4 regions of the Streptomyces sp. NPDC051664 genome follow, and region 1 is predicted to be linked to each of the others. Evidence: riboswitches for the same ligand, from Rfam matches in the RefSeq annotation. Region 1 holds a riboswitch; each other region holds the start of a gene.
The links. Region 1 has a riboswitch for thiamine pyrophosphate ahead of ACIA8E_RS33340 (purine-cytosine permease family protein). Riboswitches for the same ligand answer to the same signal wherever they lie in the genome.
Positions count from the first base shown of each region.

Region 2: it holds a riboswitch for thiamine pyrophosphate, as region 1 does, so the genes downstream of both, thiO (glycine oxidase ThiO) here and ACIA8E_RS33340 (purine-cytosine permease family protein) in region 1, are expected to answer to the same signal.
Region 3: it holds a riboswitch for thiamine pyrophosphate, as region 1 does, so the genes downstream of both, ACIA8E_RS00140 (thiamine ABC transporter substrate binding subunit) here and ACIA8E_RS33340 (purine-cytosine permease family protein) in region 1, are expected to answer to the same signal.
Region 4: it holds a riboswitch for thiamine pyrophosphate, as region 1 does, so the genes downstream of both, thiC (phosphomethylpyrimidine synthase ThiC) here and ACIA8E_RS33340 (purine-cytosine permease family protein) in region 1, are expected to answer to the same signal.

Region 1 is NZ_JBITCU010000028.1:84,528-92,149, forward strand. Features, by position in the region: gene ACIA8E_RS33325 (YceI family protein) at 1-83, opposite strand, end outside; gene thiE (thiamine phosphate synthase) at 402-1,079, opposite strand; gene thiM (hydroxyethylthiazole kinase) at 1,076-1,885, opposite strand; gene ACIA8E_RS33340 (purine-cytosine permease family protein) at 1,960-3,366, opposite strand; TPP riboswitch at 3,358-3,452, opposite strand; gene ACIA8E_RS33345 (hypothetical protein) at 3,574-4,512, opposite strand; gene ACIA8E_RS33350 (GMC family oxidoreductase N-terminal domain-containing protein) at 4,525-6,120, opposite strand; gene ACIA8E_RS33355 (DUF5987 family protein) at 6,117-6,686, opposite strand; gene ACIA8E_RS33360 (hypothetical protein) at 6,833-7,432, opposite strand.
Region 2 is NZ_JBITCU010000004.1:201,567-209,188, reverse strand. Features, by position in the region: gene thiE (thiamine phosphate synthase) at 1-358, opposite strand, end outside; gene ACIA8E_RS10000 (Rv2175c family DNA-binding protein) at 502-867, opposite strand; gene ACIA8E_RS09995 (NAD(P)/FAD-dependent oxidoreductase) at 972-2,162, opposite strand; gene ACIA8E_RS09990 (hypothetical protein) at 2,260-2,601, opposite strand; TPP riboswitch at 2,653-2,765, shown strand; gene thiO (glycine oxidase ThiO) at 2,763-3,995, shown strand; gene thiS (sulfur carrier protein ThiS) at 3,992-4,210, shown strand; gene ACIA8E_RS09975 (thiazole synthase) at 4,213-5,007, shown strand; gene pknB (Stk1 family PASTA domain-containing Ser/Thr kinase) at 5,143-7,086, shown strand; gene ACIA8E_RS09965 (deoxyribonuclease IV) at 7,093-7,622, shown strand, end outside.
Region 3 is NZ_JBITCU010000001.1:25,813-33,434, reverse strand. Features, by position in the region: gene frr (ribosome recycling factor) at 1-192, shown strand, start outside; gene ACIA8E_RS00160 (phosphatidate cytidylyltransferase) at 192-1,280, shown strand; gene ACIA8E_RS00155 (hypothetical protein) at 1,478-1,729, opposite strand; gene ACIA8E_RS00150 (DUF6233 domain-containing protein) at 1,756-2,097, opposite strand; gene rlmN (23S rRNA (adenine(2503)-C(2))-methyltransferase RlmN) at 2,317-3,423, shown strand; TPP riboswitch at 3,460-3,576, shown strand; gene ACIA8E_RS00140 (thiamine ABC transporter substrate binding subunit) at 3,650-4,771, shown strand; gene ACIA8E_RS00135 (ABC transporter permease) at 4,891-6,504, shown strand; gene ACIA8E_RS00130 (ABC transporter ATP-binding protein) at 6,527-7,552, shown strand.
Region 4 is NZ_JBITCU010000006.1:175,017-182,638, forward strand. Features, by position in the region: gene ACIA8E_RS14310 (IclR family transcriptional regulator) at 1-276, shown strand, start outside; gene ACIA8E_RS14315 (SsgA family sporulation/cell division regulator) at 378-815, shown strand; gene ACIA8E_RS14320 (YibE/F family protein) at 911-2,248, opposite strand; TPP riboswitch at 2,320-2,453, shown strand; gene thiC (phosphomethylpyrimidine synthase ThiC) at 2,446-4,221, shown strand; gene ACIA8E_RS14330 (hypothetical protein) at 4,381-5,205, opposite strand; gene ACIA8E_RS14335 (metallophosphoesterase) at 5,388-6,443, opposite strand; gene ACIA8E_RS14340 (LacI family DNA-binding transcriptional regulator) at 6,617-7,622, opposite strand, start outside.

The DNA.
Region 1 (7,622 bases):
GGCATCACGGCAGCAGCGGGGGTCGTTGGAGCGGCGGGCGCCGCCGGGCGTCGGAGCGTGGTGCCGCGGCTGAAAAAGTTCATGAGACATGTTGTTACTCGGCGGTACGTCGCACGCACAAGTCACGGGTGGGAAACCCGCTCATGTATGAACAGACTTTCACAACTCGGAACACTGTACGGGTACGGTCAGTCACCGGCGGTCCTCCACGGGAATGCGTGCCACGCCGTCGCCCGGAACGTCGCGAGGGGCGCGCCACGCGCAGGGAGTGCTGTCCCGTGACAGCCGTGAGCATGCTCAGTCCGTGGGTGCCCGGCGTCGGCATCGACTGCGGGCCGGGCTGAATTCCGGCTCGTGACCGGGGTCGGATCCGGCGATCGTCAGCACGTGGCCGGGCGCGGTCATGCGAGGGTCTCCTCCCGGACACGGGTCCATGCCCAGGCGTATGCGCGGGCCGACGCAAGGGGGTCCTCGGCGGCGCAGATGCCGGAGACGGCGGCGGCTCCCACCGCCCCGGCGTCTCGCAGGCGTGGCAGGTCGGCCGGGGTGATGCCGCCGATGGCAACGGCGGGCAGGTCGCTGAGCCGGGCGAGGCGGGCGAAGCCGGCATGGCCGAGCGGGGCCGGGGCGTCCGCCTTGGTCCGGGTCGCATGCAGCGCGCCGATGCCGACGTGGTGGACGCGCGCCGGATCCTCGGCGGCGGCCCGCAGTTGATCGGGGGTGGCTGCACTCAGGCCCAGAACCGCGTCCTCTCCGATGAGTTCGCGTACGGCGGCCGGCGGCAGATCCGACTGGCCGACGTGAACACCCGTCACGCGTGCGCCGGCGGCGCGGGCCGCCAGGAACACGTCCACCCGGTCGTTGACGATCAGCGTCACTCGGTCGGGGAGGACGGCGGCCACCTCCAGAACCGTGTGCAGGAACTCCCTCCCGGTGGCGTGCTTCTCCCGGATCTGCACGGCGGTGACGCCCCCGGCCACTGCCAGGACGACGGTCTCGGCCACGCTCCGGCCGCGCGCCGCGCACTGGGCCGTGTCCGTCACCAGGTAGACCGACAGATCCACCGGTGCCGCGGTCACGAGAGAGCCACCCGCTCGGCGAGGTCCGCTTCCTCCAGCGCGGCGAGTGCGTCCAGGAAGGCGACGGCGAAGCTGCCGGGCCCGGAGGCCTCCTTCGCGGCCAGCTCGGCGGCCACCGTGTACGCGGTGACGGCGGCCACCACCGCGGCGAACCGGTCCTTGTCGACCGCCGCGAAGGCCGCCATCACCGCCCCCAGCGCGCAGCCGCCCCCTGTCACCCGGGTCAACAGGGCATCACCGTTGGCGATCCGAGCGCTGCGCACCCCGTCGGTGACGAAGTCGACAGGCCCGGAGACGGCGACCACGCAGCCGGCTGTACGCGCCAGCTCGCGTGCTGACTCCTCGGCGGCCCCGACGCCGTCGGAGGAGTCCACGCCGCGGCCGCCGTCGCCCGCGCCCGCGAGTGCGATGATCTCGGACGCGTTGCCCCGGATCACAGTCGGTCGCAGCCGCAGGAGCTCTCGTGCCAGCGCGGTGCGCACCGGCAGCGCGCCGACCGCCACCGGGTCGAGGACCCACGGCGTGCCGGCCGAACCCGCCGCCCGTGCGGCCTCGACCATGGCGGAGCGCTGCTCCGCGTGCGGGGTGCCGAGATTGATCAGGACACCGGAGGCGACCCGGGCGAAGGGGCCGGCCTCCTCCGGAATGTCGACCATGGCCGGCGAGGCGCCCAGCGCCAGCAGGACGTTGGCGGTGAAGCCCGTGACCACCGAGTTCGTCAGGCACTGAACCAGAGGGGAGTCCGTCCGCACGCGTGCGAGGGCCTGCGGGACGAAGGCGGTGTGATCGGCGGATGCAACGGGCATGGGATTTCGCTCCGTGGGGGAGGGGATGTCGTTCGGGCGCCGACGGACGTCGGGGTCCGTCGGCCGGCGGCAGGTCAGTCCTGCGGGCGATGGCGTAGCCGTAGCGGCGCGTAGACGGCGAGCGCCACGAGGAACGCCACGTAGTACGAGAGGTCGGCGCCGTGCAGGGCGGCCGCCACCGGGCCCACGTACAGACTGGTGTCCATGAACGGCACGGCCGCGGCGAAGGCGACGGCGAATGCCAGCAGCGGGGGCCATCCGGAGTGCGGCCGGGCGGTCTCGGCGGCGAGGTCGATCGCCGCACCGCCCCGTGCCCGGGACCGTGCGATCCAGTCGACGATGACGATCGCCACGAATCCGGGGATCCAGTAGCCGACGAACAGCAGCACGTTCTGGAAGCGGGCAGTGGTGTCGGCAGCGTGCATCCACAGCACCAGAGGGAAGCCGAGGACGGCGGCGAGAGCGGCTGCCGCCGGGCGCGGAAGGCGCACGCCGACGGTCTGCAGAGCCAAGGAACCGCTGTAGTCGTTCATGGCGTTGCTGCAGAGCGCAGCCAGCGCCACGGCGAGCAGCCCGAACGCGCCCAACACCCCACCGCCCAGTAGCTTGTCCACCCCTGCGGCGGTCTGGTCGGTCAGCACGGACGCGCCCAGCAACCCGAGGGCCTGGACGGCCACGAAGGACACCACGAGGCCGAGCAGCGTGAACCAGAACATGCGCGGGCGCGAGGTCGTGGGCGGCAGATAGCGGCTGAAGTCGCTGGCGTACGGAGCCCAGGACAGGGCCAGACTCAGCGCGATGGTGCTGGTCAGGACGAACGCGCCGGCCTGGTCGGCGCCGTGCGCGGTGCCGGCGCCGACCGGATGGACACCGTCGAGCAGCCGCCAGGCGATCAGCGCGAACGCGGCGGCGAGCACGAAGGTCATGACGATCTGGAGCCGGTGGATGGCCTCGTAGCCCAGGACGCCGAGGGCGCCTTGGGCCAGCATCATGGCCAGGACGCCGAGCCAGAACGGCCAGCCGCACAGCCGCGCGAGCGCGTCCCCGCCGAACAGCCCGATCAGCGCGTCCCAGGCGACCGAGGACAGCCACTGCAGGATGCCGGGCACCGTCACGGCCCGGCCGAAGGCGAGCCGGGCCAGCGGCAGCTGCCCGGCACCGGTCTGGCTCCCCCAGGTGCCCAGGTAGGCGGTGGGCACCGCGCCGAGCACCGTGCCCAGCACGACGGCGGCGAGCGCGGTGGCGAAGTCCAGGCCGAGGGCGATGCCGACGGTGCCGGTGAACACGCCGGTCATGGTCAGATTGGGAGCGAACCACACGGTGAACAGGCGCCCGGGACCGCCGTAACGGTTGCTCTCGGGGACCGGCTCGATGCCGTGCGTCTCGACGCGGAGGTCGCCGGGGGCCGCCGGCATCCGTCCGTCGAAGACGGTCTGCCGGCCGTCGGCGGGCAGCCCGCCGGAAACATGCGTCAACGGCATGAAAGACATCCCTCCGCCAGTGCGAACTGGTTCAGGTTCGACGGGTGTGATCTCAGCCCTCGGATAGGGCACCCCGTGTCCGGTACGACGGTCAGACTAACCCGGTCCCTTTGAACACCTGCACCGAGGTCTGTGTGGCAGACGACTCGGTGGGTTCGTCCGTGGCGTGGATGCGCGGTCCGCGCCACGGGGGGCGGCGCGCCGTGCTCACGGTCGCGTCCCCACCTCCGCGTGACCCGTGCGATCCAGATGCCAGCGGTGTTCCACCTCGAAGCGGTGCAGCCCGGTGCGGCGTTCGACGATCACGTCGACGGTGGCACGTTCCGTGTTGGTGCACGTGGCGGTCGCTCCGTCAGGGTCGGTGTAGGAGAGCGACACACAGTCGGCCGGGTCCTGGGTCACATCGATCCGTAGCCTGCGCCGCGCGGTGCCGCCTGCGACCGACCAGTCGGGCAGACCGATCCGTGCACGCAGCAGTGGGGCGGTCAGCAACGGGTCGCGCGGCCAGTCGGTGCCACCGATCCGCAGCTGAAGCATGGGCAGCGGTGGCAGCCACCGCATCGTGGGACGGCGGGCGACGGCGGCCACCACTTCCAGTACGTCCCCGCCGCCGAGGCCCGCATGGAGCCACGCCCATCGCTGGGCATTGCCGTGACCGGCGATCCGGGCGACGCCTCCCATGGCGCCGGAGAGGGTGAACCGCCGCTCCCCGACGACGAGTTCCCCGTCGAAAACGGCGTCGGGGGCAGGCACGATCTGGGCGGCGGGCAGCAGCTCACGCTGCCAGGACCAGCGCGGAAAGGTGTAGAGGGGCTCTCCGCCGCCGGTGACCGTCAGGCGCCAGGTGATCGCGCCCGCGGTGCCTTCCAGCAGCCGGGGCGTTGCCCGCACGCCCGGCACCGCGAAGTACGCCTCGCCCTGGGGCGGCGGGGATTCCGGGGCCCCGAACCGCTCGGTGACCGGCGGTCCGTCCGGCGGAAAGACGGATATCCAGCCATGTGCCCGGGCCGGGCCGCCGTGCTTGGGCGTCACCACTTCGTGGTGGATCCACAGGCCGGTACCGGTACGAGGATCGGTCAACGTCGCGTACCAGACTTCGAGCCGCCCTGGACGGCCGGTCATCCGCGGCGGGTAGAGCGAGTTCACGAGGGATTCCTTTCACCGGGGCGCGGGGGCCCCGTACCGTGCGCGAACGCCTGCCTCGGCGGTGCTCTCCACGATGCCGGGACAGGCCCGTTCGGCCAGCGCCGCGATCGTCAGTGAGGGGTTGACGCAGAGCGAGGTCGGTACTGCCGAGCCGTCCGTGACGAACAGGCCGGGATGGCCTCGTAGTTCGCCGCGTTCGTCGAGCGCCGAGGTGGCGGGGTCGTCACCCATCCGGCAGGAGGCGAGGGGGTGCGCGCTCACGGACCCGGCGGCGTTCTCGCTCCAGGGCCGCACCCGCGCAAGACCGTCGCGCTCCAGCACCGCGCGGGCCTCGGCATCCGCGGCGGCCCAGCCGCGCAGGGTGTTCGCCGTCGGCCGGTACGACAGCGTGGACAGGCAGAGCGACGTGGCCACGCGCGTCGAGCTTCCGGTGGGCGGCGGCGGGCCGAAGACGCCCTCGTTGTCGTCCTCCGTCATGGCGAGCACGGAGAGCCACGACGGCCAGCGTGCCCGCATCTCCTTCTTGTGGACGCCGAACCAGCTCGTCGCCGGGGCGTCAGTGGCCTGCGCCAGCAGGTCGGTGATGCCGGGGAAGTAGATCTGCTGAAGGGAGAAGCGGGTGAACTCCGCCGCTGCCGGGTCGAGCCGGTCGTACGACATGGAGCCGATGGGCTTCCCGATGGGGAAGCCCTGGTACGGGACGCCCGGTGCGCGCTCGAGACCGAGCAGGTCGCGCACCTTGCCTTCGTCGACGTCGGCGATGGACACGCGGTCGCCGTTGCCCGAGAAGTAGCGCCCGACGGCTTGCGGGACGCCGCCGAGCAGGGGAGCCGAGCGCTGCAGCAGCACGGGGGTGGCCAGAGCGCCCGCGGCCAGCACCACGGTCTTGGCCTCGATCGCCCCCACGCCGACCGGCAACCGGTAGTCGCCGGCGTCGAGCTGCGTGTACGAGACGCGGTAGCGGTAACCGGGTGTGCTGGCGGGAGCGATCGTCTGCGCCTCGTGGAGCGGGCGGATCTCGGCGCCGTGCGCGGTCGCGGCGGGGAGGTAGTTCAGCAGCATGGAGCGCTTGGCGTCGAAGTGGCAGCCGTTCAGCATCCAGTTGCAGTTGGTGCAGCGGGCCAGGTCGACGGCGACGGGCACAGGGTTGCAGGTGCGGCCCGCACGCGCGCACGCTGCAGCGAACAGCCCTCCGGGATAGGGGACTTGGTCCCAGCTCTGCTCGGCGACGGGCAGAGCCTCCTCGACCCGGTCGTACCAGGGGTCGAGGGCGGCGCGGGTCAGGGTCGAAGGCCACAGGCGGTGGCCCAGACTGCCGCGGCGGTCGAAGACGAAGCCCGGAGCCCGCAGCGAAGCGGCGAAGTAGACCACGCTGGACCCGCCGACGCAGTTCCCGGCGACGACGGTGATGCCGTCGCCCTGCACGAGGTCGACGATCCGGGTATAGCTGCCCAGGCGCAGGTCATGGGTGAAGTCGGGGGCGGTGAAATGCGGTCCGCGTTCCAGGATCACCACCTCGGCGCCGCCCGCGGCCAGATGGTAGGCGGGGATGGCGCCCCCGAAGCCGCTGCCGATGACCAGCACGTCGGTGCGTTCGATGGCGCTCATGCGGGGTGCCCTCCGGGGGTGGTGAGAGGGTGCTCGGAGGCGAGCCTTCTGCCGTACGAGTAGTCGGGGAAGCGCCACAGTCCGTCGGCGCCGGGCGCCGGGAAGCCGATCCAGGCCAGGCCCGGGTGGCGTTGCCGGATGGCTACGGCGGTGTGCAGATGGGCTGCCGTGTCGAAGGCCGCGGCGGCGAAGAGTGCGAGCAGCGCGTACAGCTGCCGGTCTGGGGCGCCGGGCGTGAGCAGCTCTCCGGCGAGCGCGGTGCGGTCGGCGAACCGCAGCGCCACGAAGGGAGGTTGAGTGGGCAGCAGGACCCGGCCGTGGGTGGCCGCATAGGCGAGGACACGGGTGTTGACGAGCAGTGCCAGCTCGGGCAGCAGTACGCCGATGCCGAGATCGGGAAGGTTGAGCAGCTCGACGGCCCCCGCCTGTACGGCGCCGGGACCGGGGGCCGCCCCGGCGATCGCCACGTCACCGCCGTACCGCTTCTCGCCCGGGACCATGGTGTCCGCAAACGCCTCCAGCGTGGCGGTCGTCGGGTCGGGCAGCAGGAGGGAAGCGGGCAGCAGCCCGGCCCGATCCACCGGGACCGGCTCGGGGACAAGGGGCGCCGAAGGCGCGGCCCCGGCGGTCAGCTCCCCTGCCCGTAGGGCGGCCACGGCGGCGGTCAGTCCGACGATCAGCCGGCGCCGAGTGGGATGTGCGGGAGGTTCGCTCAACACAGCCCGCTCACCGGCAGCCGCACCATCACACCCGTGGCGTCGCGCACAAGCGCGTCGGCGAGCCGGGCGTCGTAGGGCCGGATCACCTTCGCGGCGTCCTCGGCCTGCGCGGGCTGCCCGGCGACGGTGATGTTGCGTACTCTCGCGGCGGCGCTGCCCTCCGCCTTGTCGAACCAGTAACTGCCGTCCCAGCCGACCAGTTCGGTTCCGCCGGCCGTGGCCTGCACGCTCCAATGGTCCAACTGCCAGTAACGGCAGGCCGGTACAGCGAGCGCGAAGCGCGCCGGCTCGGCCAGCAGAAAGCGCGCCGCGCCGCCGTTGGTCACGGTGATGTCCCGCTTGGCGTACTCCACGCACAGTGGGTCGGCGCCGAACAGGGAGAGCGGCGGCGTCTCGCCCTCGCCGTAGCGGTGGAAGGTACACGCGGAGGCGTACGAGGGGTCGGTGTAACCGCCGACGCCTGGTTCTGCGGCCGAGGCTGAAGCGGCGGGGAGCAGCGCGGCGGCTGCCGCCACCACCGCGCCGAGGGCGGTGAGGCGGACACCTGCGAACAGGGCGCCGGGGGCTTTCGTCGTGCGACGGAGTACGGGCACAGCAGGACCTTCCTCACGCACCAGCCCTGATGGGCGACGGTTACCCGCGGTCACAGCAGTCAGCATCCTGATCGCTGCACGCCGTCGGCGCAACCCATGGGACGGAGGTGATCCGGATGAGTGGAGAGGCAAGGGCGCCGACACACCATCCGGACGCGTGGCTGTCCCGTCATGCCTCGGATGTCGGTCT
Region 2 (7,622 bases), on a different contig from region 1:
CCTCGGGCTCCGCGTGCGTGGAGCGGCCGATCACCACGTCCTCGCCGATGATGGCGCGGGCGGCGGGGACCGGCAGGTCTCCCTGGCCGAGGTGGAGCACGTCGGACCCGATGGCGTGGGCGACATCGGCCCGGTCGTTCACGGCGAGGAGCTTGCCGTGGCGTCGGCAGGCGTCGGCGAGGACCGCGAGGTGTTCGAGCTCCTCGGCCGCCTCCATGCCCTTGTCGCGCAGCTGGACGATGTCCACCCCGGAGGAAAGCACAGCATCGAGGAAGGCGGGCAGGTCGCCCTGGCGCCTGCGGGCATCCGTGCACAGATAGAGCCGGGCGTCGGACAGCAGCTCGCGAGGCGTGGGCATGGCGAGGTTCCCCCTTGATACAGCTGTACGGAATTCAGCGGTACGACACGGTCGGGCTGGTACAGCGGTGCGGCGTGCTGCGAGGGTACGGGCCGGGCCGTTCGGAACGGACCGTGCCCGTACCCCGCGTGCGGTTGTCCCGGTCAGACGGCGAGCGCCTGGGCGCGGCGCTTCACCTCCGTGCCGCGATTCTCGCTCAGCGCCTGCGCGGGGGTACCCGGCAGGGTCGGGTCGGGAGTGAAGAGCCACTCCAGCATCTCTTCGTCGGTGTAGCCGTCGTCCCTCAGGAGCGTCAGGGTGCCGGAGAGGCCCTTGACCACCTTGTTGCCGTCGATGAAGGCAACAGGCACCTGGAGCGTCCGGTTCTCACCACGTCGTACGGCGATGAGCTGGCCCTCCTTGACCAGCTGCCGCACGCGCGTCACCTCGACATCGAGCATTTCCGCGATGTCGGGAAGGTGGAGCCAGGCGGGGACGAGAGCATCAATCTTTGCGTCAATCTCGGTCACGGGGTCAAGCGTGCCATCCCGGACCGACAGTCGGCACGCGGACCCGACCGGACGGGGGTCGACCCAGTGCCCGCAAGGGCTCCGGAACCCCTCCGGGCGTGCCGCTACGGGGCATCGGCCCTGGCCGACTTCAGCGGTACGGCGGGGTCGGCTGCCCGCACCGGATCCAGCCGTGCCCCCGCCTCGATGAGTTTGCGCCCCTGGGCCAGATCGCGCGGCCGCCCGACGGCGAGGACGGCGACCAGTGCGCCGCCCCGCAGCCAGCACACGGACCAGGCGGGATCGGCCGGGTCACCACGCCAGATCAGGGTGTCCGCGCCCCCGTGATGGCCCGCGTACTGCACGAACCGGTCGAACTGCTCGGACCAGAAGTACGGCACGGGGTCGTATGCCAGGAGCTGCGACGCCCCGTCCGCACCGGCACCGATGATGTTGGCGGCGGCGGTCCGGGGCCCTTGGACGGCGTTGTCCCAGTGGTGGACGAGGAGCCGTGTGCCGTACCTCGCGGAGGGGAAGGAGGCGCAGTCCCCGACCGCATACACATCGGGCAGCGAGGTGCGCAGCGCGGCGTCGGCGGTCACCGATCCGTCCGGACCGAGGGCGATGCCGGAGCCGGCCAGCCAGCCGGTGGCGGGCCGGGCGCCGATCCCGACGACCACCGCTCCGGCGGCAACCGTGCGGCCGTCCGCGAGGACCACACTGCCGGGCTCGATCCGGGCCACCGGGGCGCCGGTGAGGAGTTCGGCGCCGCTCTGCGCGTACCAGCGGGCCATCGGGGCAGCGACCTCGGCGGGCAGGACGCCCGCGAGCGGCCGTTCGGCGGCCTCGACGACGGTGACCTCGCAGCCCGCGGCGCGGGCTGCGGTGGCGAATTCGGCGCCGATCCAGCCCGCGCCGACGACCACGACGGTGTGCTGCTGGTCGAGGACCGGCCGTAGCCGTGCGGCGTCGTCGAGGGTGCGCAGCAGATGGACGCCGGGCACCCCCTCGGAGCCGGGCAGCACCACCGGTTCGGCGCCGGAGGCGATGACCAGGACGTCGTACGGTACGGGGCCCGTCAGGGTGTCCAGTTCGTGCGCGTCGGCCCGTACGCCGGTCACGTCACGGCCCAGTTGCAGCTCGATGCCCAACTCTTCGAAGTCGATGTCGAAGGCGGAGCCTTCGGCCGTGCCGAGCAGCACCGCCTTGGACAGCGGGGGCCGGTCGTACGGCTGGTGGGGTTCGGCACCGATCAGGGCGACCGGGCCGGTGAAGCCCTGTTCCCGCAGGGCCACCGCGGTCTGCACGCCGGCCATGCCCGCACCGACGATGACGACGCGGCGCTCTGTCCGCCGGCCAGGCTGCTCTGTCTGCTGTTCGCTCACCTGTCCACCTTAAGCATCTGACGAACCATCAGGTTGCGAGTTCCTCGACCACGCTCGTCCCGCTGCCCTCCTGCGACTCCCCTTCCCAGCGCTCCTCCAGCCGCACCCGGCCGTCCGCAAGGCCGACGACGGTGGAGACGCAGTGTCCGCAGGAGGTCGATCCGTCCTGCTTCAACTGGACGTAGCGGAAGTCGAGTCGATCGCCGGTGCGAGTGCCGACGAGATGGCCCCGGACCACGTCCCCGCCCGCGTAGTCGGCCCAGATCGCGCCCTTCTCCTCGTGGTACGTGAAGCGGGTCCGGGTGCCGACCTGACCCGGCGCCTGGTCGGCGACCGGCGAGAGGACAAGTCCGTCGAGTGAACGGGCCACGGTGGCCGCTCCCTTACTGGGGCCGGGTGACGGGGTTTAGGGTGGCCGACGTAAGACACTCGCGGGAGCCCGGACGCACCGGGCTGAGAGGGAGGCTGGGCGGCCTCCGACCGTACGAACCTGATCCGGGTCATGCCGGCGAAGGGAGGGGCTGGACGCCCATGCGATCCTCCGGGAGCACATCAGCAGACGGATCCGGCGTACCCGGATCCGACGTCCTCGTCATCGGGGGCGGAATCATCGGTCTGGTGACCGCCTGGCGGGCGGCGCAGCGCGGCCTGCGCACCGCGGTCGTCGACCCCGACCCGGGCGGCGGTGCTGCCCGGGTCGCGGCCGGAATGCTCGCCGCCGTCACCGAACTCCACTACGGCGAGCAGATGCTGCTCGGTCTCAATCTCGCCTCCGCCGCGCGCTACCCGGCCTTCGCGGCCGAACTGGAGGCGGCGAGCGGCCAGGACATCGGCTTCCGGGCCTGCGGCACCCTCGCGGTCGCCCTGGACTCCGACGACCGCGCCCATCTGCGGGAACTGCACGCGCTCCAGCACCGTTCGGGGCTGCAGTCGGAGTGGCTCACCGGCCGCGAGTGCCGCCGCCTGGAACCGATGCTGGCGCCGGGTGTGCGCGGCGGTCTGCGGGTCGACGGCGACCACCAGGTCGACCCCCGCCGGCTGGCCGCCGCCCTGCTGACGGCCTGCGAACGGGCCGGGGTGGTCTTCCACCGCGACCGGGCGGAACGCCTCGTGGTGGTGCGGGACCGGGCAGCCGGAGCCGTACTGGCAGCCGGCACGGAGCTCGCAGCCGACCGGATCGTGCTCGCCGCGGGCAGCCTCAGCGGACGGCTCGCGGGGCTGCCGGACGAGGTCGTGCCGCCCGTCCGGCCGGTGAAGGGGCAGGTGCTGCGGCTGACCGTGCCCGCCGTGTACGCGCCGTTCCTCACCCGGACCGTACGAGCCGTGGTCCGCGGCAGCCATGTCTATCTCGTCCCGCGCGAGAACGGCGAGTTGGTCGTCGGCGCCACCAGCGAGGAGATGGGCTGGGACACCACGGTCACGGCGGGCGGGGTGTACGAGCTGCTGCGCGACGCCCACGAGCTGGTGCCCGGCATCACCGAACTGCCGCTCACCGAGACCCGGGCCGGCCTGCGCCCCGCCTCCCCCGACAACGCCCCGCTGCTCGGCCCCACCGCCCTGCCGGGCCTGTATCTCGCCACCGGCCACCACCGCAACGGGGTGCTGCTCACCCCCGTCACCGGCGACGCCATGGCCGAGCTCCTGACCACCGGCGAGCTGCCCGCCGTGGCCCGCCCGTTCACCCCCGGGCGGTTCGGGCCCGCCGTACCGCCGCCCGCCGCGCCCCCCGCCACCGCCTCCGCACGTCAGGAGCAGCCCGCATGACCGACTCCGTCGCGCTCTCCGTGTCCGTGAACGGCGACCCCCGCTCGATCGCCGCCGGCACCACCCTGGAAGCCCTCGTCGCCACCCTCACCGCTGCGCCCTCCGGCGTCGCGGCCGCCGTCAACGAGACCGTCGTCCCCCGCAGCCGGTGGTCCACCGCCGCGCTCGCCGACGGCGACCGGATCGAAGTTCTCACCGCGGTCCAGGGAGGCTGACCATGTCCGACGATCTCTTCACCCTCGGCGACACGACGTTCGGCTCCCGGCTGATCATGGGAACGGGCGGGGCGCCCAGCCTCGACGTGCTGGAACGCTCGCTGACCGCGTCGGGCACCGAGCTGACCACCGTCGCGATGCGCCGCCTCGATCCGACCGTGCAGGGTTCGGTGCTCTCCGTGCTGGAACGGCTCTCGATCCGCGTCCTGCCGAACACGGCGGGCTGCTTCACCGCGGGCGAGGCCGTGCTGACCGCGCGGCTGGCCCGCGAGGCGCTGGGCACCGACTGGATCAAGCTGGAGGTGGTGGCCGACGAGCGGACCCTGCTGCCCGACCCGATCGAGCTGCTGGACGCCGCGGAGACGCTGGTGGACGACGGCTTCACCGTCCTCCCGTACACGAATGACGACCCGGTGCTGGCCCGGAAGCTGGAGGACGTGGGATGTGCGGCGATCATGCCGCTCGGCTCCCCGATCGGCTCCGGTCTCGGCATCCGCAACCCGCACAACTTCCAGCTGATCGTCGAGCACGCCCGGGTACCGGTGATTCTCGACGCCGGCGCCGGGACCGCATCGGACGCGGCGCTCGCGATGGAGCTGGGGTGCGCGGCAGTGATGCTGGCGTCGGCGGTGACCCGGGCGCAGGAACCCGAGCTGATGGCGGCGGCGATGCGGCACGCGGTGGACGGCGGACGGCTGGCCTACCGCGCGGGCCGGATCCCCCGGCGCCACTTCGCCGAGGCGTCGTCACCGATGGAGGGGCGGGCTGCGCTGGACCCGGAGCGGCCCGCGTTCTGAGCACTCGTACGCACGCGGAGCGCACGGTGCCGCAGGCGTGTGACGCACATGTCCCTGTCACGGCTCGGCTGCAGTACGGACCCGGGATCGCCCGGCCCGTCAGCCATGTCCTCGGCGGCTCGTAGACTCGCTCGTGTGGATACGACCCTCCAGGACCCTTCCCCGGCCTTCGGCCAGGGAGACCCCATCGTCGGGCAGCTGCTCGACGGCCGCTACCGCGTCGATGCCCGCATCGCCGTGGGCGGGATGGCCACGGTCTACCGGGCCATGGACACCCGGCTCGACCGGGTTCTCGCCCTCAAGGTGATGCACCCGGCCCTCGCGACCGACGCCTCGTTCGTCGAGCGTTTCATCCGCGAGGCCAAGTCCGTGGCCCGGCTCGCGCACCCCAATGTGGTCGCTGTCTTCGACCAGGGCGCCCAGGGGGCGTACGTCTACCTGGCGATGGAGTACGTGGCGGGCTGCACGCTGCGCGACGTCCTGCGTGAGCGCGGCGCCCTGCAGCCGAGAGCCGCGCTGGACATCCTGGAGCCGGTCCTCGCCGCGCTCGGTGCCGCACACCGGGCAGGCTTCGTGCACCGCGACATGAAGCCGGAGAACGTCCTCATAGGGGACGACGGCCGGGTGAAGGTCGCGGACTTCGGTCTCGTACGGGCCGTGGGTTCCGACACCAACACCACCGGAACAATCCTCGGCACCGTCTCCTATCTCGCCCCCGAGCAGATCGAGCACGGTACGGCGGACACCCGCACCGATGTGTACGCCTGCGGCGTCGTGCTGTACGAGATGCTGACGGGCGCCAAGCCGCACACCGGCGACTCCCCCGCCCAGGTCATCTACCAGCACCTCAGCGAGGACGTGCCGACGCCCTCGACCGTTGTCCCGGGGCTCGCGGCCGAGCTGGACGAACTCGTCGCGAGCGCCACCGCCCGCAACCCCGAGGCCCGTCCGTTCGACGCCGTGGCCCTGCTCGCCGAGTCCCGAACCGCGCGGGCCGCGCTCAGGGACAGCCAACTGGACGCCGTACCACCGCAGGCCCTCGCCGAGGCACACACCGACGCCGAGGACCGGACGAGCGTGATCCCCCGGGTGCTCCCGGTCGGCCAGGGCATCGCCCATCACACCAGCCGGCTGGAGATGCCCCCGCCGCTGCCGCCCGAGCCGGCGAGGGGCGGGCCACGGCACGGAGGGCCGCGGCGCGGGATGCTCGCTGCGATCGTCGCCGTGCTGCTGGTGCTGGGGGTCGGCGCCGGTGTCTGGTACATCAACTCGGGACAGTTCACCCGGGTCCCCTCGCTGCTCGGCCAGACCGAGAAGGCCGCCCGCGAGCGGCTCTCGGACTCCGGCCTCGAGCTGAAGGGCGTCGAGCGGGCCTACAGCGACAACGTCGACCGCGGCAAGGTCGTCAGCAGCGACCCGAAGTCGGGCGCCCGTATCCGGGGCAACGGATCGGTGAAGATCGTCGTCTCGCGCGGCCCCGAGATCGTGAAGGTCCCCGACGTCCGGGGCACCGGGCTCACCGAGGCCAGGCGAGCACTGAAGAAGGTGGGTCTGGTGCCCGGCATGGTCACCAAGGAGTTCAGCGAGGACATCGGGCAGGGCGAAGTGATCCGTACGGATCCCGGAGCCGGCGCGGAGCGCCACCCCGAATCCGCAGTCGCCCTGGTCGTCAGCAAGGGCAGCCCGGTCGACGTCCCCGACCTGACCGGGCTGTCGGTCCAGGAGGCCACCGACGCGCTGGACGAGGAAGGCCTGAAGGCCGAGGTGCTGCCGGGCCGGGTCAATTCGCCCGAGGCCGCGGGCGACATCGCGCGCCAGTCACCGGGCGGGGGCACCCAGGCAGCCGAGGGCGACACCATCACGCTCACGGTCTCCAAGGGCCCGCGGATGATCGATGTCCCGGATGTCACCGGCCAGGACGTCGACGAGGCCACGCGCCTGCTGAAGGCCGCGGGCTTCGACGTCAAGGTCGACCGCCCGTTCCTCTCCTTCAGCGACACGATCGCGAGCCAGTCGGTCGACGGCGGCGACCGGGCCCCCGAGGGCAGCACCATCACCATCAAGACCAAGGGACTCTAGATCCGTATGCGCAACCCAGTCGGCGGCCATGTCCCGGTGGCCGGCGGCCTCGCCAAGGTCGGCCTGCCCTACGCCCGCGAGATGGGGGCGGAGGCCGTCCAGGTCTTCGTCGCCAATCCGCGCGGCTGGGCGACACCGGCCGGGAACCCGGCGCAGGACGAACAGTTCCGCGCCGAGTGCACCGCCGAGTCGATACCGGCGTACGTCCACGCCCCGTATCTGATCAACTTCGGCTCGCACACCGAGGCGACTGTCGAGAGGTCCGTGGAGTCGCTCCGCCACTCCCTGCGCCGGGCCCGCGAGATCGGCGCCCTGGGCGTCGTGGTGCACACGGGCTCCGCGACCGGTGGCCGGCCGCGCGCGGAGGCCCTGGCCCAGGTGCGTACGCACATGCGGCCGCTCCTCGACGAGCTGACCCACGACGACGACCCGTTTCTGCTGCTGGAGTCGACCGCCGGACAGGGGTTCTCACTCTGCTCACGGACCTGGGACTTCGGCCCGTACTTCGAGGCGCTGGACGCCCACCCCAAGCTCGG
Region 3 (7,622 bases), on a different contig from region 1:
GACTCCAAGATCTCGATCCGGGCCGTCCGCCGCAAGGCCAAGGAGACCCTGGACAAGCTGGTCAAGGACAAGGAGTCCGGCGAGGACGAGGTGCGCCGCGCCGAGAAGGAGCTCGACGACACCACTGCGAAGTACGTCGCGCAGGTCGACGAGCTGCTCAAGCACAAGGAAGCCGAGCTGCTCGAAGTCTGATGAACGACTCTTCCTGGGGCGCTCCGCAGGCCGGCTACTGGGGTGCGCCCGAGATGCAGGCTGCTCCGGCGGGTCCTGCATACGATGTGCATGACGCCCAGCACACTCGGCCCATGCCCATCGTGCCTGACGTTCCCGACGCAGGTAGAGACGCTGACGACCGTGACGACCGTGACGAGCGGGACAGGGGAGCCGCCCGCCGGGGCGGTGGCCCCCTGTTCCGTGACGAGAAGCCGCAGGAGCCCATGTCCACCCCGCCGCCCCCGCAGAAGAAACGTGCGGGCCGTGATCTGCGAGCCGCCATAGGGGTCGGCGTGGGGCTCGGTGCCGTCATCGTCGCCTCGCTCTTCATCGTCAAGGCCGTCTTCATCGGTGTGATAGCGATCGCCGTCGTCGTCGGCCTCTGGGAGCTCACCTCCCGGCTCGAGGAGCGCAAGGGCATCAAGGCGCCGCTCGTACCGCTCGCGGTCGGCGGCGCGGCGATGATCGTGGCCGGCTATGTCCGCGGCGCCGAGGGCGCGTGGGTCGCGATGGCGCTGACCGCCCTGGCGTTGCTCGTCTGGCGGATGACCGAGCCGCCGGAGGGGTATCTCAAGGACGTCACGGCCGGAGTCTTCGCCGCGTTCTACGTACCGTTCCTGGCCACCTTCGTCGCGATGTTGCTGAGCGCGGACGACGGGCCGCAGCGGGTCCTCACCTTCCTGCTGCTGACCGTGGTCAGTGACACGGGGGCGTACGCCGTCGGCTGGCGCTTCGGCAAGCACAAGCTCGCGCCGCGGATCAGCCCCGGCAAGACCCGCGAGGGCCTGTTCGGGGCGGTCGCCTTCGCGATGGTCGCCGGTGCGCTGTGCATGCAGTTCCTGATCGACGGTGGCACCTGGTGGCAGGGTCTGCTGCTCGGCCTCGCCGTCGCCGCCAGCGCCACCCTCGGCGACCTGGGTGAGTCCATGATCAAGCGGGATCTCGGGATCAAGGACATGGGCACGCTGCTGCCGGGTCACGGTGGGATCATGGACCGGCTGGACTCGCTGCTGCCGACCGCTCCGGTGGTCTGGCTGCTGCTGGTGCTGTTCGTCGGCTCCAGCTGAACAGTCGGGTCGCCACCCATCCTGACCTGCTTTTTTGTGAGTGAGGGTCCGTTGTCCAGAGGGCGGCGGGCCCTCACTCTTCTGTCTGCGGGACTGCAAGAACCATGCCTGTTCACGGGCATGGCGGAAACCGGGGATCCAATTCCTGAAGCGGGTGTCGGCCCACCTGTCCCGATTCGAGGTTGCTGTGGGTCTGTCTACGGCTGCGGGCCGGGCGGGCCGGCAGTCTCATCGACAGAGGCCGCGCCGTACTGGTGTGGTCGGCCGCCCTGCCACTGCACCCATCGTGGGTCGTCCAGTACGTCACCGGCGTCGGGCAGGCCCGCGCGGCGCAGGAACTCGATCACGTCGTCGTCGCTGCGGGCGAGGCCCGCGACCTGGGCGCGGATCGTCACCCGACGGCCACCCGTTCCGGCTGGGCGGTGGATGACGATGGGTGCTTCGCTCATGTCCTCAGGTTCCGATGGTCCGTGGTTCACAGCACTCCCAGCTCTCTGTCCGGCCGGCAGTACGGGCAGGCCGTGATGCCGTCTTCCGTGAGCGCACGCAGGGCCTGCTCCCGGGTCATCGGCTTGGTTCTCTTGCCGCCCATGCCGCAGTCGCCCGTGTGGACGGCGTCGGCATGGGACGTGCCACCCGCGCGCTGCAGGGAGAGTCTCCAGTCGGGTGCCGGCGGCGGCAGGGTGCGTGCTGCCCGGACGGCCGCGGCCTCGCGTTCTTCCAGCTCGGCGATCGTCCGATCGGTTCGGCCGAGCTGATACGCCTGCCACTCGCGCACGATGCGCAGGCGATCCAGACGAGAGAAGTTTTCGGACACGTATTCGATTCTAGGTCTCGGTGGGACGCTGTGCGTACCACTCGCCTTTCGTGCGATCGGTCACTGTCCCTCGGGGCGGCTGGGCCGTCCGTGGGCCGCCAAAGGGCCGCCGACGTCGACTGATGACGACCGACGACGACCGGGCGTGTGCGCACCTCATCCCTCCTGAGCTGGTGAAGGCCTCTGCGACCACGGCGTGTCTGCAACACTGGAGGAACCATGCCTAAGCCCGGAGAACTCACTTTCGTCGCGCCCCGCGGAGCCAAGAAGCCGCCGCGGCACCTCGCCGACCTCACGCCCGCCGAGCGCAAGGAAGCCGTCGCCGCGATCGGCGAGAAGCCTTTCCGTGCGCAGCAGCTGTCGCAGCACTACTTCGCGCGGTACGCGCACGACCCGGCGGAATGGACCAACATCCCGGCCGGTTCGCGGGACAAGCTCGCCGAGGCGATGTTCCCCGACCTGATGTCCGTGGTCCGGCACATCAGCTGTGACGACGACACGACCCGTAAGACGCTGTGGAAGCTGCATGACGGGACGCTGGTCGAGTCCGTCCTCATGCGGTACCCGGAGCGGGTGACGATGTGCATCTCGTCGCAGGCCGGATGCGGGATGAACTGCCCGTTCTGTGCGACGGGGCAGGCCGGCCTGGACCGCAATCTGTCGACCGCCGAGATCGTCCACCAGATCGTGGACGGCATGCGGGCGCTGCGCGACGGAGAGGTGCCGGGCGGGCCCGCACGGCTCTCCAACATCGTCTTCATGGGCATGGGCGAGCCCCTGGCCAACTACAAGCGGGTGGTCGGCGCGATCCGTCGGCTGACCGACCCCGAGCCGGACGGCCTCGGCCTGTCTCAGCGCGGGATCACCGTCTCCACCGTGGGCCTGGTGCCGGCCATGCTGCGCTTCGCCGACGAGGGCTTCAAGTGCCGGCTCGCGGTCTCGCTGCATGCGCCGGACGACGAGCTGCGGGACACGCTCGTGCCGGTGAACACGCGCTGGAAGGTGCGTGAGGTGCTCGACGCGGCATGGGAGTACGCGGAGAAGTCCGGCCGCCGGATCTCCATCGAGTACGCGCTGATCCGCGACATCAACGACCAGGCCTGGCGTGGTGACCTGCTCGGCCGGCTCCTCAAGGGCAAGCGTGTGCATGTCAACTTGATTCCGTTGAACCCGACGCCCGGCTCCAAGTGGACCGCCTCGCGGCCCGAGGACGAGAAGGCGTTCGTCGAGGCGATCGCCGCCCACGGGGTGCCCGTGACCGTGCGGGACACCCGCGGTCAGGAGATCGACGGGGCGTGCGGGCAGCTGGCGGCATCCGAGCGCTGAAAGACGGCCCGTGTAATCTGGGCCGAAATCAATTTCATATTCCGACAGGGGAGCGCCACAGCGCTGAGAGTGCGGCACCGACGACAGGTTGGCCGCAGACCCTCTGAACCTCGCCCGGGTCATTCCGGGTAGGAAGTTCGGTCATCAACTCATGCTGTTGCGCCCTGCCCACCTCCCGGTGGGCAGGGCCGCGTCTCTTCCTGGTCAAACCCAGGAGGAATCAACAATGAGCACCACCGGTACCACGCGCCGCACCAAGCAGCTTGCGGCGACGGCCGTCGCGGCCGCGCTCGGCGTCACGGCACTCGCCGGCTGCAGCAGTTCCGACGGCTCGGCCTCCGGGGCCGGCGGCACGAAGGGCTCCGGGTCCAAGACCGTGACCCTGGTCAGCCATGACTCCTTCAACGCTTCCAAGGACGTACTGAAGGCGTTCACCCAGGAGACCGGCTACACCGTCAAGGTGCTCAAGAGCGGTGACGCCGGCGCCGCACTCAACCAGGAGATCCTGACCAAGGGATCCCCGCGCGGCGATGTGTTCTTCGGCGTCGACAACACGCTGCTCTCCCGCGCCCTCGACAACGGTCTGTTCACGCCGTACGAAGCGAAGGGCAGCGACCGGGTCGCGGCCGATACCCAGCTGGACGCGACCAAGCACCGGGTCACGCCGATCGACACCGGCGACATCTGCATCAACTACGACAAGAAGTACTTCGCCGACCGGAAGCTCGCGCCGCCGACGACCTTCGACGACCTGGCGAAGCCCGCGTACAGGAACCTCCTCGTCACGGAGAACGCCGCGACCTCGTCGCCCGGGCTCGGCTTCCTGCTGGGCACCGTCGCCGCCTACGGCGAGAACGGCTACCAGGATTACTGGAAGAAGCTGAAGAGCAACGGCGTCAAGGTCGTCGACGGCTGGGAGCAGGCGTACAACGAGGAGTTCTCCGGCTCCGCGGGCGGCAAGAAGGCCAAGGCCGACCGGCCGCTCGTCGTGTCGTACGCCTCCAGCCCGCCGGCCGAGGTGCTGTACGCGAAGCCGCAGCCGACCGAGGCCCCGACGGGGGTCGCGACCGGCACCTGCTTCCGCCAGATCGAGTTCGCGGGGTTGCTGAACGGCGCGAGGAACGAGGCCGGGGGCAAGGCTCTGCTGGACTTCCTGATCAGCAAGAAGTTCCAGGAGGACATGCCGCTCAACATGTTCGTGAGCCCGGTCACCAAGGACGCGAAGCTGCCGGAGATCTTCACCGAGTTCGGCGCGACGGTCGACAAGCCGACCACCGTGGCCCCCGACACCATCGCCAAGAACCGTGAGCAGTGGGTCCAGTCGTGGTCCTCGCTCGTAGTGAAGTAACGAAGACGCCCGCACCCGGCCCGGGCGCGCGCGGGGCAGGTCCGCGCGCCCGGCCGGGGCGCGCGGCGGGCGCCGCACGCCCGAGGGCGTGGCGCGGGGGCGCGGTGCGGCTCGGACTGATGGCCGTGCCCGTCGCGTTCTTCGCGGTGTTCTTCGCCTACCCCGTCGTCGCGATCGTCGGCCGCGGGCTGAAGGCCGACGGCGTCTGGCAGTTCGGCCGGATCGGCGAGGTGCTCAGCCGGCCGGACATCCTCGGCGTCCTCTGGTTCACCACCTGGCAGGCGCTCGCCTCGACCGCGCTGACCCTGCTGATCGCGCTGCCCGGCGCCTATGTCTTCGCCCGCTTCGACTTTCCCGGCAAACAACTGCTGCGGGCGGTCGTCACGGTGCCGTTCGTCCTGCCGACCGTCGTCGTCGGGACGGCCTTCCTGGCGCTGCTCGGGCGCGGCGGCTTCCTCGACGAACTGGCGGGCGTACGGCTCGACACCACCGTGTGGGCGATCCTGCTCGCCCATGTCTTCTTCAACTACGCGGTGGTCGTACGGACCGTCGGCGGCCTGTGGTCGCAGCTCGACCCACGGCAGGAGGAGGCCGCCCGGGTGCTGGGCGCCGGGCGGTTGGCAGCGTGGCGGCGGGTGACGCTGCCGGCCCTCGCGCCCGCCGTGGCCGCCGCGGCGCTGATGGTCTTCCTCTTCACGTTCACCTCCTTCGGGGTCGTGCAGATCCTCGGCGGTCCGGCGTACTCCACGCTGGAGGTGGAGATCTACCGGCAGACCGCCCAGCTGCTCGACCTCCCCACGGCCGCCGTGCTGACGATGGTGCAGTTCGCCGCCGTCGGCGCGGTCCTGGCTGTACACGCCTGGACCGTGCGGCGCAGGGAGACGGCGCTGAAGCTGGTTGACCCGGCGCAGACCGCCCGCAGGCCGCGCGGCGCCGGGCAGCGGGCGCTGCTCGGCGGGGTCCTGCTGACCGTGCTGGTGCTGATCCTGCTGCCGCTCGGCGTGCTGGTGGAGCGCTCGCTGGACGTGCCCGGCGGCCATGGCTTCGACTACTACCGCGCTCTGCGGTCCGTGGACGCGAGCGGCGGCACTTTCCTGGTCGCGCCGCTCGAAGCGATCTGGAACTCACTGCAGTACGCCCTGGTCGCGACCGCGATCGCGCTGGTCGTCGGCGGGCTCGCGGCGGCGGCGCTGACGAGGCGGGCCGGGCGGCTCGTCCGCGGCTTCGACGCGCTGCTGATGCTGCCGCTCGGGGTGTCCGCGGTCACCGTCGGCTTCGGTTTCCTGATCACGCTGGACAAGCCCCCGCTGGACCTGCGGACCACCTGGATCCTGGTGCCGCTGGCCCAGGCGCTGGTCGGTGTGCCGTTCGTCGTACGCACGATGCTGCCGGTCCTGCGGGCGGTGGACGGGCGTCTGCGCGAGGCGGCGGCGGTGCTCGGCGCGTCACCGCTGCGGGCCTGGCGCGAGGTCGACCTGCCGCTGGTGCGGCGGGCGCTGCTGGTCGCGGCGGGCTTCGCGTTCGCCGTGTCGCTCGGCGAGTTCGGGGCGACGGTGTTCATCGCGCGGCCCGACAACCCGACGCTGCCCGTCGCCGTGGCCCGGCTGCTCGGGCGGTCCGGGGAGCTCAACTACGGCCAGGCGATGGCCCTCAGCACCGTTTTGATGCTGGTGTGCGCGGTGTCGCTGCTGCTGCTCGAACGTATCCGCCCGGACCGGTCCGGGGAGTTCTGAAGATGCTCGGGGTGTTCTGGACATGCTGACACTGGAAGCCGCAACCGTCCTCTTCGGGAAGCGGGCGGCGCTCGACGTGGTGGATCTGGAGGTCGCGGACCACGAGATCGTCTGTGTGCTGGGGCCGAGCGGCAGCGGCAAGTCGACACTGCTGCGGGTGGTCGCCGGACTGCACCCGCCGGACGGCGGCCGGGTGCTCCTCGACGGCGTCGACCAGACCGGCGTACCGGTGCACCGGCGCGGTCTGGGGCTGATGTTCCAGGATCATCAGCTCTTCCCGCATCGGGACGTCGGCGCCAACGTCGCCTTCGGGCTGCGGATGCACGGAGTGACCCGTGGTGACCAGGACCGCAGGGTCGCCGAACTCCTCGAACTGGTGGGCCTGCCCGGCAGCCAACGACGGGCTGTCGCCGCGCTGTCCGGCGGCGAGCAGCAGCGCGTCGCTCTCGCGCGGGCGCTCGCCCCGCGACCGAAACTGCTGATGCTCGACGAACCGCTCGGCCAGCTCGACCGCAGCCTGCGCGAACGCCTCGTCGTCGAACTGCGCACGCTGTTCGCCCGGTTGGGTACGACGGTGCTCGCCGTCACTCATGACCAGGGCGAGGCGTTCGCCCTCGCGGACCGGGTCGTCGTGATGCGCGACGGACGCATCGCCCAGGTGGGCACTCCGCTGGAGGTCTGGCAACGTCCCGCCTCCGCGTTCGTCGCCCGGTTCCTGGGTTTCGACAATGTGGTGGATGCGACGGTGGCCGGCGCGGCCGCGGCGACGATGTGGGGGAGGGTGCCGGTGCCGGACGGGGCGCCGCAGGGCCCGTGCGCCTTGCTGGTGCGTCCGGCGGGCGTACGGATCGGCGACCCGGCGGACGGCCTGCCCTGTACGGTCGGCGCCCGCACTTTCCGGGGCAATCATGTCGCCGTGACACTGCACCCCGACAGCGGTCCGCTCCTGGAGGCGGAGTGTCCGCTGCGGGACACCCCTCAGGAGGGTGCGAAGGTCGGCGTGACGTTCGACGCGTCGGAGACGGTGGTGCTGCCCGCCGCAGGCTGATCGTGGGCGGCGGGTCGGTGCCGCTCGCGACGCCACGCGGTGCGGACCACTACCGGGTCTCCCTGAAGAG
Region 4 (7,622 bases), on a different contig from region 1:
CCTGTGCAGCCGCTGACCCGCTACTCGGTGCGGGACCGACCGGCTTTTCTTGAGCGTTTGAGGTCGTTGGAGCGAACCGAACCTGTTGTCGAACGACAGGAGTACGCCCTCGGAACGGTCTGCGCCGCCATCCCGATCGCAGTCGGCTACACGGCTGCCGCCATGGCCATTTCGGTACCTCTCGAGGAAGAAGAACGCTTGCTCCCCGCAGTCGAACGACTACGCGGTGAAGTGGCGAGCCTCTTGCGTTCGTTGGTGTTCTCTATCAGTATCTGAAAAATCACTCCTTGTGATCTGCTATCGCGTACACCACGATGGCGTCAATAGGGCCATGGGGGATCATTCCTGGCCAGATTCATCTACTGCGGGGTTGAACGATGCGCGAGTCGGTTCAAGCTGAGGTCATGATGAGTTTTCTCGTCTCCGAGGAGCTCTCATTCCGTATCCCGGTGGAGCTCCGGTACGAGGTATGCGATCCGTACGCGATCCGGATGACCTTCCATCTGCCCGGCGACGCCCCCGTCACCTGGGCTTTCGGTCGTGAGCTTCTGTTGGACGGCCTCAACAGCCCCAGCGGTGACGGTGATGTGCACATCAGTCCCACTGAGCCCGAGGGGCTGTCCGACGTACACATCCGGCTTCAGGTCGGCGCGGACCGCGCTCTCTTCAGGGCCGGCACGGCGCCACTCGTCGCGTTTCTCGACCGGACGGACAAGCTCGTCCCCCTCGGCCAGGAGTGCACGCTGAGTGACTTCGAGGGCAACCTCGAGGAGGCGCTGGGCCGGATCCTGGCCAAGGAACAGAACGCCGGTTGAAAAGGTTTGCGCCGACGGATGGCGCGCCGGTCGAACGCGGTATCTGCCGAACGGGTGATATGCACTCCGCGCCGGGACGGCCACAGCCTTGAGCGTCAATGCCTCGCCCTGCGACGCCGGCCCCTTCCGTTCCGTGCGGGTGCCGAAGCTTCGGTTCCCGCGCCGAGCCCTGTGCGGTCCGCGGAGACGACCAGCGCCGCCAGCACCGTCGTCACCGGCACCGAGGCGACCAGTCCGATCGACCCGACCAGCGTTCGTACGATCTCCTCCGCCACGAGTTCGCTGTTGGCCACCGTGCCCACACTGCTCTGCGCGATCGAGAACAGCAGCAGCAAGGGAAGCGCGGCGCCGGCGTAGGCGAGCACCAGCGTGTTGACCACTGAGGCGATGTGGTCGCGACCGATCCTGATGCCTGCCCGGTACAGCTTCCGCGCGCCCATCGTCGGGTCGGCCTGGTGCAGTTCCCAGACCGCCGATGTCTGGGTGACCGTCACATCGTCCAGCACGCCGAGCGAGCCGATGATGACACCGGCCAGCAGCAGGCCGCTCATGTCGATGTGGGGGTACAGGCCGTGGATGAGGCCGGTGCTGTCGTCGGTGTTGCCGGTCAGGCTCGCCCAGTCGATGAAGAGCGAACCGAGCAGCCCGATCAGCAGCAGTGAGATCAGCGTGCCGATGACCGCGACCGAGGTGCGGGCGGTCAGCCCATGGCACATGTAGAGCGCGATCAGCATGATCGCGCTGGCCCCGATGACCGCGACCAGCAGCGGGTTCGAACCCTGCAGGATCGCGGGGAGGATGAACAGGGTCAGCACGGCGAACGACACGGCGAGCGCGATCAGCGCCATCACCCCGCGCAGCCTGCCCACCACGACCACTGCGAGAGCGAAGATCCCGGCCAGCAGAGCCATCGGGACTTTCCGGTCCACATCCGTCACGGAGTACTGAAGGTCATGGGGCGCGTCGGGGGCGTACGCGACGATCACGCCCTGTCCCTCGTGCAACTGCCGTGGCGCGTCGGGCTGGACGATCTCGACGAAGGTCCTTCCCTTGTCGTGGCCGGTCGTCACCTCGATCGTGGCCTTCTCGCACAGCCCCGGCTCCTGGCCGGGAGTGGCGTTCCCCGACGGCGTCGTGGTGTTGCCGGTGGCAGCGGTCTGCGCGGCGTTCACGTCCTTGCAGTCGACCTTGTCGACGTTCACCACCGTGGCCTGCTGGGTCTGCCGGTCGAAGCCGACGCCGGTGCGCTCGTGCGCGGGTGCACCGCCCGGCCAGAGCACCACCAGGCCGACGACGACAGCGGTGGTGAACGGGATCAGGACGGCCGCGATGACCTTGCGCAGATGCTTCGAGACCGGCGCCGCAGGCCCGTGACTGTGCGAGTGACCGTGCTGATGGTCCTGCGGTCCGGAGTCATTTTGAGGGGACGTCACCGGGGGATCATCGCAAGAAGTGAAGGGGTCCACTGTTCAGTACGCCTCGAAGGGCGCTAGCTTGATGACACCTTTGTACACGCGGGAGCTCGGAGCACCGGGCTGAGAGGGCGCTGATATCCGTACATCCGTACGGGACAGGCTGCGCCGACCGCCGAACCTGTTACCGGGTAATGCCGGCGTAGGGAGTAGGTCTCATGACCACATCGGACGCACGCACGCCTGCCTCGAACCAGAGTGACGAGGCCGGAAAGTCCATCGGCTGGCACAAGGGATACGTCCAGGGCTCGCGCCCGGACCTCCGGGTGCCGGTCCGGCAGGTGCACCTGACCAACGGCAACGCCGTGACGCTGTACGACACGTCGGGGCCGTACACCGATCCCACCACGGACACCGACGTCCGCCGCGGCCTCGCGCCGCTGCGGGAGAACTGGATCGTCGCCCGCGGCGACACCGAGGAGTACGCGGGCCGCCCGGTCCGCCCCGAGGACGACGGGCTCAAGCACACCTCGCCGCGCGGCGGACTGCGCAACCTCGACGCGGTCTTCCCCGGTCGCCCGCGGCAGCCGCGCCGCAGCCGCGAGGGGCAGCCGGTGACCCAGCTCGCGTACGCCCGGCGGGGCGAGATCACCCCGGAGATGGAGTACGTGGCGATCCGGGAGAACGTCGAACCCGAGGTCGTACGCGAGGAGATCGCCGCGGGCCGGGCGGTCCTGCCGGCCAATGTCAACCACCCGGAGATCGAGCCGATGATCATCGGTAGGCGGTTCCTGGTGAAGGTCAACGCCAACATCGGCAACTCCGCGGTCACCTCCTCCATCGAGGAGGAGGTCGAGAAGATGACGTGGGCGACGCGGTGGGGCGCCGACACGGTCATGGATCTCTCCACCGGCCGCAACATTCACACCACCCGTGAGTGGGTTCTGCGTAACTCCCCGGTGCCGATCGGCACCGTTCCGCTCTACCAGGCCCTCGAAAAGGTCGACGGCAGGGCGGAGGAACTGACCTGGGAGATCTACAAGGACACCGTCATCGAGCAGGCCGAGCAGGGCGTCGACTACATGACGGTCCATGCCGGCGTGCGCCTCCCGTACGTCCCGCTCACCGCCCGCCGCAAGACCGGCATCGTCTCCCGCGGCGGCTCGATCATGGCGGCCTGGTGCCTGGCGCACCACAAGGAGTCGTTCCTGTATGAGAACTTCGAGGAGCTCTGCGAGATCCTCGCGACGTACGACGTGACGTACTCGCTGGGCGACGGGCTGCGTCCCGGCTCGATCGCCGACGCCAACGACGAGGCGCAGTTCGCCGAACTGCGCACGCTCGGCGAACTCAACTCGATCGCCAAGCGGTTCGGCGTCCAGACGATGATCGAGGGCCCGGGCCATGTCCCGATGCACAAGATCAAGGAGAACATCGACCTCCAGCAGGAGATCTGCGAGGAGGCGCCGTTCTACACGCTCGGCCCGCTGACCACCGATGTAGCCCCGGCGTACGACCACATCACTTCGGGCATCGGCGCCGCGATGATCGCCTGGTGGGGGACGGCGATGCTCTGCTACGTCACGCCCAAGGAGCACCTGGGCCTGCCCAACCGGGACGACGTGAAGACGGGCGTCATCACCTACAAGATCGCGGCCCATGCGGCGGACCTCGCCAAGGGGCACCCGGGTGCGCAGGACTGGGACGACGCGCTGTCGGACGCACGCTTCGAGTTCCGGTGGGAGGACCAGTTCAATCTGGCTCTCGACCCGGACACGGCGCGGGAGTTCCATGACGAGACGCTGCCGGCGGAACCGGCGAAGACGGCGCACTTCTGCTCGATGTGCGGCCCGAAGTTCTGCTCGATGAAGATCTCTCAGGACATCCGTCGTGAGCACGGCGGTTCGCAGTCGGAGATCGAGGCGGGCATGGCGGAGAAGTCCAAGGAGTTCGCGGCGGCCGGCAACCGCGTCTATCTGCCGATCGCGGACTGAGTCATCGGGTGGTGTACTGCGCCGGGGCGCTGCGAGAACCGTCGCGGCGCAGTGCACGTCTCCAGGCCGAAAGCCTGAAGGAGGAGCCGGGCCACGGGTACGAGGAGAGACCGGCTCCGATCGCCGGCACGAGGACGACGAACAAGGGATTCGACCCGGTCAGTCCAGCTCGTGTTCCGGGCCGCCGAAGTCCGGGCTGGTGAAGTCGGGGCTGGTGAACGACGGGCGGGGACCCGCCGCCGGGCCCTCTTCCGGGCCCGAGAAGTCCGGCCTGGAGTAGCCGATCTTCGGGATGCGGTTGGCCGAACGGTGCGGTGTACGTGATGCGGGGCCGGCCGTGGGATCGGCGAGCGCATCCCGCAGGAACGGCAGGATGCCCCGCTCCAGCAGCGCATGGCGCCAGGCCTCCCTGGCGCGCGCCACATCCTCCGGCAGCTCGTCCTCGGTTTCCTCGGCCGGCAGCGACGTCGAGCCGTTGCGCAGCGCCGTGGTGAGCAGTCCGATGGCGGCGGCCAGTATCGCTGCCGCCATGACCGCGGCGAAGAACCAGCCGGCGGTGACCATGGTGTCGGCGAACGACGGGGGCCTGCTGAGCATCTTCAGGATGTAGCCGACCAGCAGGAAGATCAGGGCGGCGGTGCCCGCGAGCATCGGCGCCAGGACGGTGACGACCGCCCCTATGCCGGCGCCAGGCCGGTCCGGATCGTCAGCTTCGGACCCGAGGCCCGAGCCCTGGGCCGAGTCGGCGGCCGGTCCGCGCAGCTCTTCGCGGACCTTCACGTAGTGGTCGTACTCGGTGGCTGCCGCCGCGGTGATCAGAGCCGTGGCGTTCAGCGCCATGGTGCGCAGCTGTTCCGTGTTGAGCCGTTCACCGACTCCGGCCAGATCCGGTCGTTCGTGAGCGTGGCGTAGCGCATCGCCGAGGATCCGCTCGTACTCGGGTCGGTCCTCGGCCAGCAGGTGCGGAGCGCTGTTCATGTGCATCCCCCGATGCTCCGTTGGGCCTGAGTACCCGCTTGGACCGGGCAGTTGGGCGGAAACGGAGGAGAGCCTGCTACTGATAGGCCGATGGTAGAGCGCCCACGGCACGGGGTGACAGGGGGTTTCCGTAAATAGGCCCAGTGGTCGGCGTGGTCAGGTCGTGGATGCGTCTTCCCCGAAGACCGTCAGTCATGCAAGGGCAGCCGGACGACCAGCAGCTTTCCGGCCATGGTCACGCCGCCGTCCATGGCGATGGCGAACCCGTCCGCGTACACGTGCGGGCCGTCCACCACGGGGCCGGCGCTGTCCTCGCCGTCCTCCGAGCCGACCTCGCCGAGCAGATACGGAATGGGGCTGTGACCATGGACGATGCGCTGTCCGCCGTACGCCGCCATCAGCTCCTGGACTGCCTGCGAGCCCCCCTCGTCGCGGAAGGCGAACCGCCTGGTGAGCTTGCGGAACAGGTCCCAGCACTCGTCGGCGTCGTTACGCGTGAGAATGGCATGCACGGTCTCGTTGACGTCTTCGATGGTGGAGCCGTACTCGAGGTACGCCGTCGTGTCGGAGTGCATCAGAAGGTGCCCGTCCTCCTCGACGACCGCGTCGAGACGGGACATCCACTGGAGGTGGACGTCCTGGAGCCGCTCCATGTCGGTCTTCTGGCCGCCGTTGAGCAGCCAGGCGGCCTGGAAGGTGGCGGTGCCCGCACCGGAGTTGACCGGTGTGTCGGCGAACCGCTTGGCGCCGATGAGAAGTAGTTCGTGGTTGCCCATCAGGGCCTTGCAGTAGCCGCCCGCGGCCGCGGCCTCGGCGGACAGACGCATGACCAGGTCGATGACGCCGATGCCGTCCGGGCCGCGGTCGGTGAAGTCGCCGAGGAACCAGAGCCGGGCGTTGCCCGCGGCCCAGGCACCCTCGGCGTCGATGAGGCCCTGTTCCCTGAGGGCGTCGTGAAGCTCGTCCAGATAGCCGTGGACGTCGCCGACCACGTACAGCGGTCCGAGACCCTGGTCCGTGGCGGGCCGCTGATCCGGGACGGCCTGCACCTGGACGGTGTCACCGCGGTTGATCACGGGAAGATCGCGCGCGGTGGGCGTGTATCCCTCCGGCTCGTCGCCCGGTGCGACATTGCCGGGGTGCGGCGCCACGGGCGGCGCCGGAGTCTGCGCATAGGGCGGCACACGGAAGTCACGCAACGTCGCTGTCCACTCCACGGATTCCTGACCGGCCCCCTGTGTCATCGACCCCTCCACCACCGTCGCGCCGCCGTACACCTGACGGGCCCTGCTGGTCGGGGTGGTCCGCGGTGTCGTGCGCCCATCATAGGAATGCGGATCGTGCAGTGTGATGCACCAGGGGTGGTGAATCCGGACGCACGACAGGTTCACCGGCCGATTGGTCCCAATTGGCCTGATCAATCCCTGGACGGGGACCGAGGCGCGCTGACCGTGGTACGGGGCGGACGGCGTTGCGAGGACGTCCGGACGATGAGTTCGGTCGGTATGACCCGCTCCACCGGACCGTCCTGGTCGACGCCTTCGATCGCGTCGATGAGGAGCTGGACGACCGCTGTGCCGATCTGGCGCGGTTTGAGTGAGAGCGTGGTGATGGGGGGCTCGGTCGTCGCGTACACGGTGGACTCGCTGCAGCAGACCAGCAGCAGATCCTCGGGGACGCGCAACCCGTACCGGCGGGCGGCCGCCAGCAGGTCGGTGCCGTTGGGGTCGAAGAGCCCGTATACGGCGTCGGGCCGGTCCGGGCGGGCGAGGAGCCGGTCGGCGGCTACCGCCCCCGCGCACGGGTCGTGGGCGGGATAGGACTCGTACACCGGATCCTGGCCCACGCGCTCGCACCAGTGGAGGTATGCGGTGGTGGAGAGCCGGGTGTACGTGTCGGTGGTGGTGCCGGTGAGCAGGCCGATCCGGCGGGCCCCGGCGGCGGCGAGATGGTCGAGGAGGTCGAGCACGGCGGCCCGGTGGTCGTTGTCCACCCACGCGGTGACCGGCAGGGTCCCGGCGGGGCGGCCGTCCGAGACGACGGGCAGCCCTTGGCGGACGAGTTCGGTGACGACCGGGTCCTGGTCGGAGGGGTCGATGACGACGGTGCCGTCGAGGGCGACGTTCGACCAGACGTCGTGGCGTGAGGTGGCGGGGAGGATGACGAGGGCGTAGCCGCGGGCGAGCGCGGCGGAGGTGGCCGCTCTGGCCATCTCGGCGAAGTAGGCGAATTCGGTGAAGGTGAACGGTTCATCCCCGTACGTCGTCACGGTCAGGCCGATGAGGCCGGACTTGCCGGTACGGAGGGTTCGGGCCGCGGCGGACGGGCGGTAGCCCAGGCGCTCGGCGACCTCGCGGACATGGCGGCGGGTGGCGTCCGGGAGCCGTCCCTTGCCGTTGAGCGCGTCGGAGACGGTCGTGATG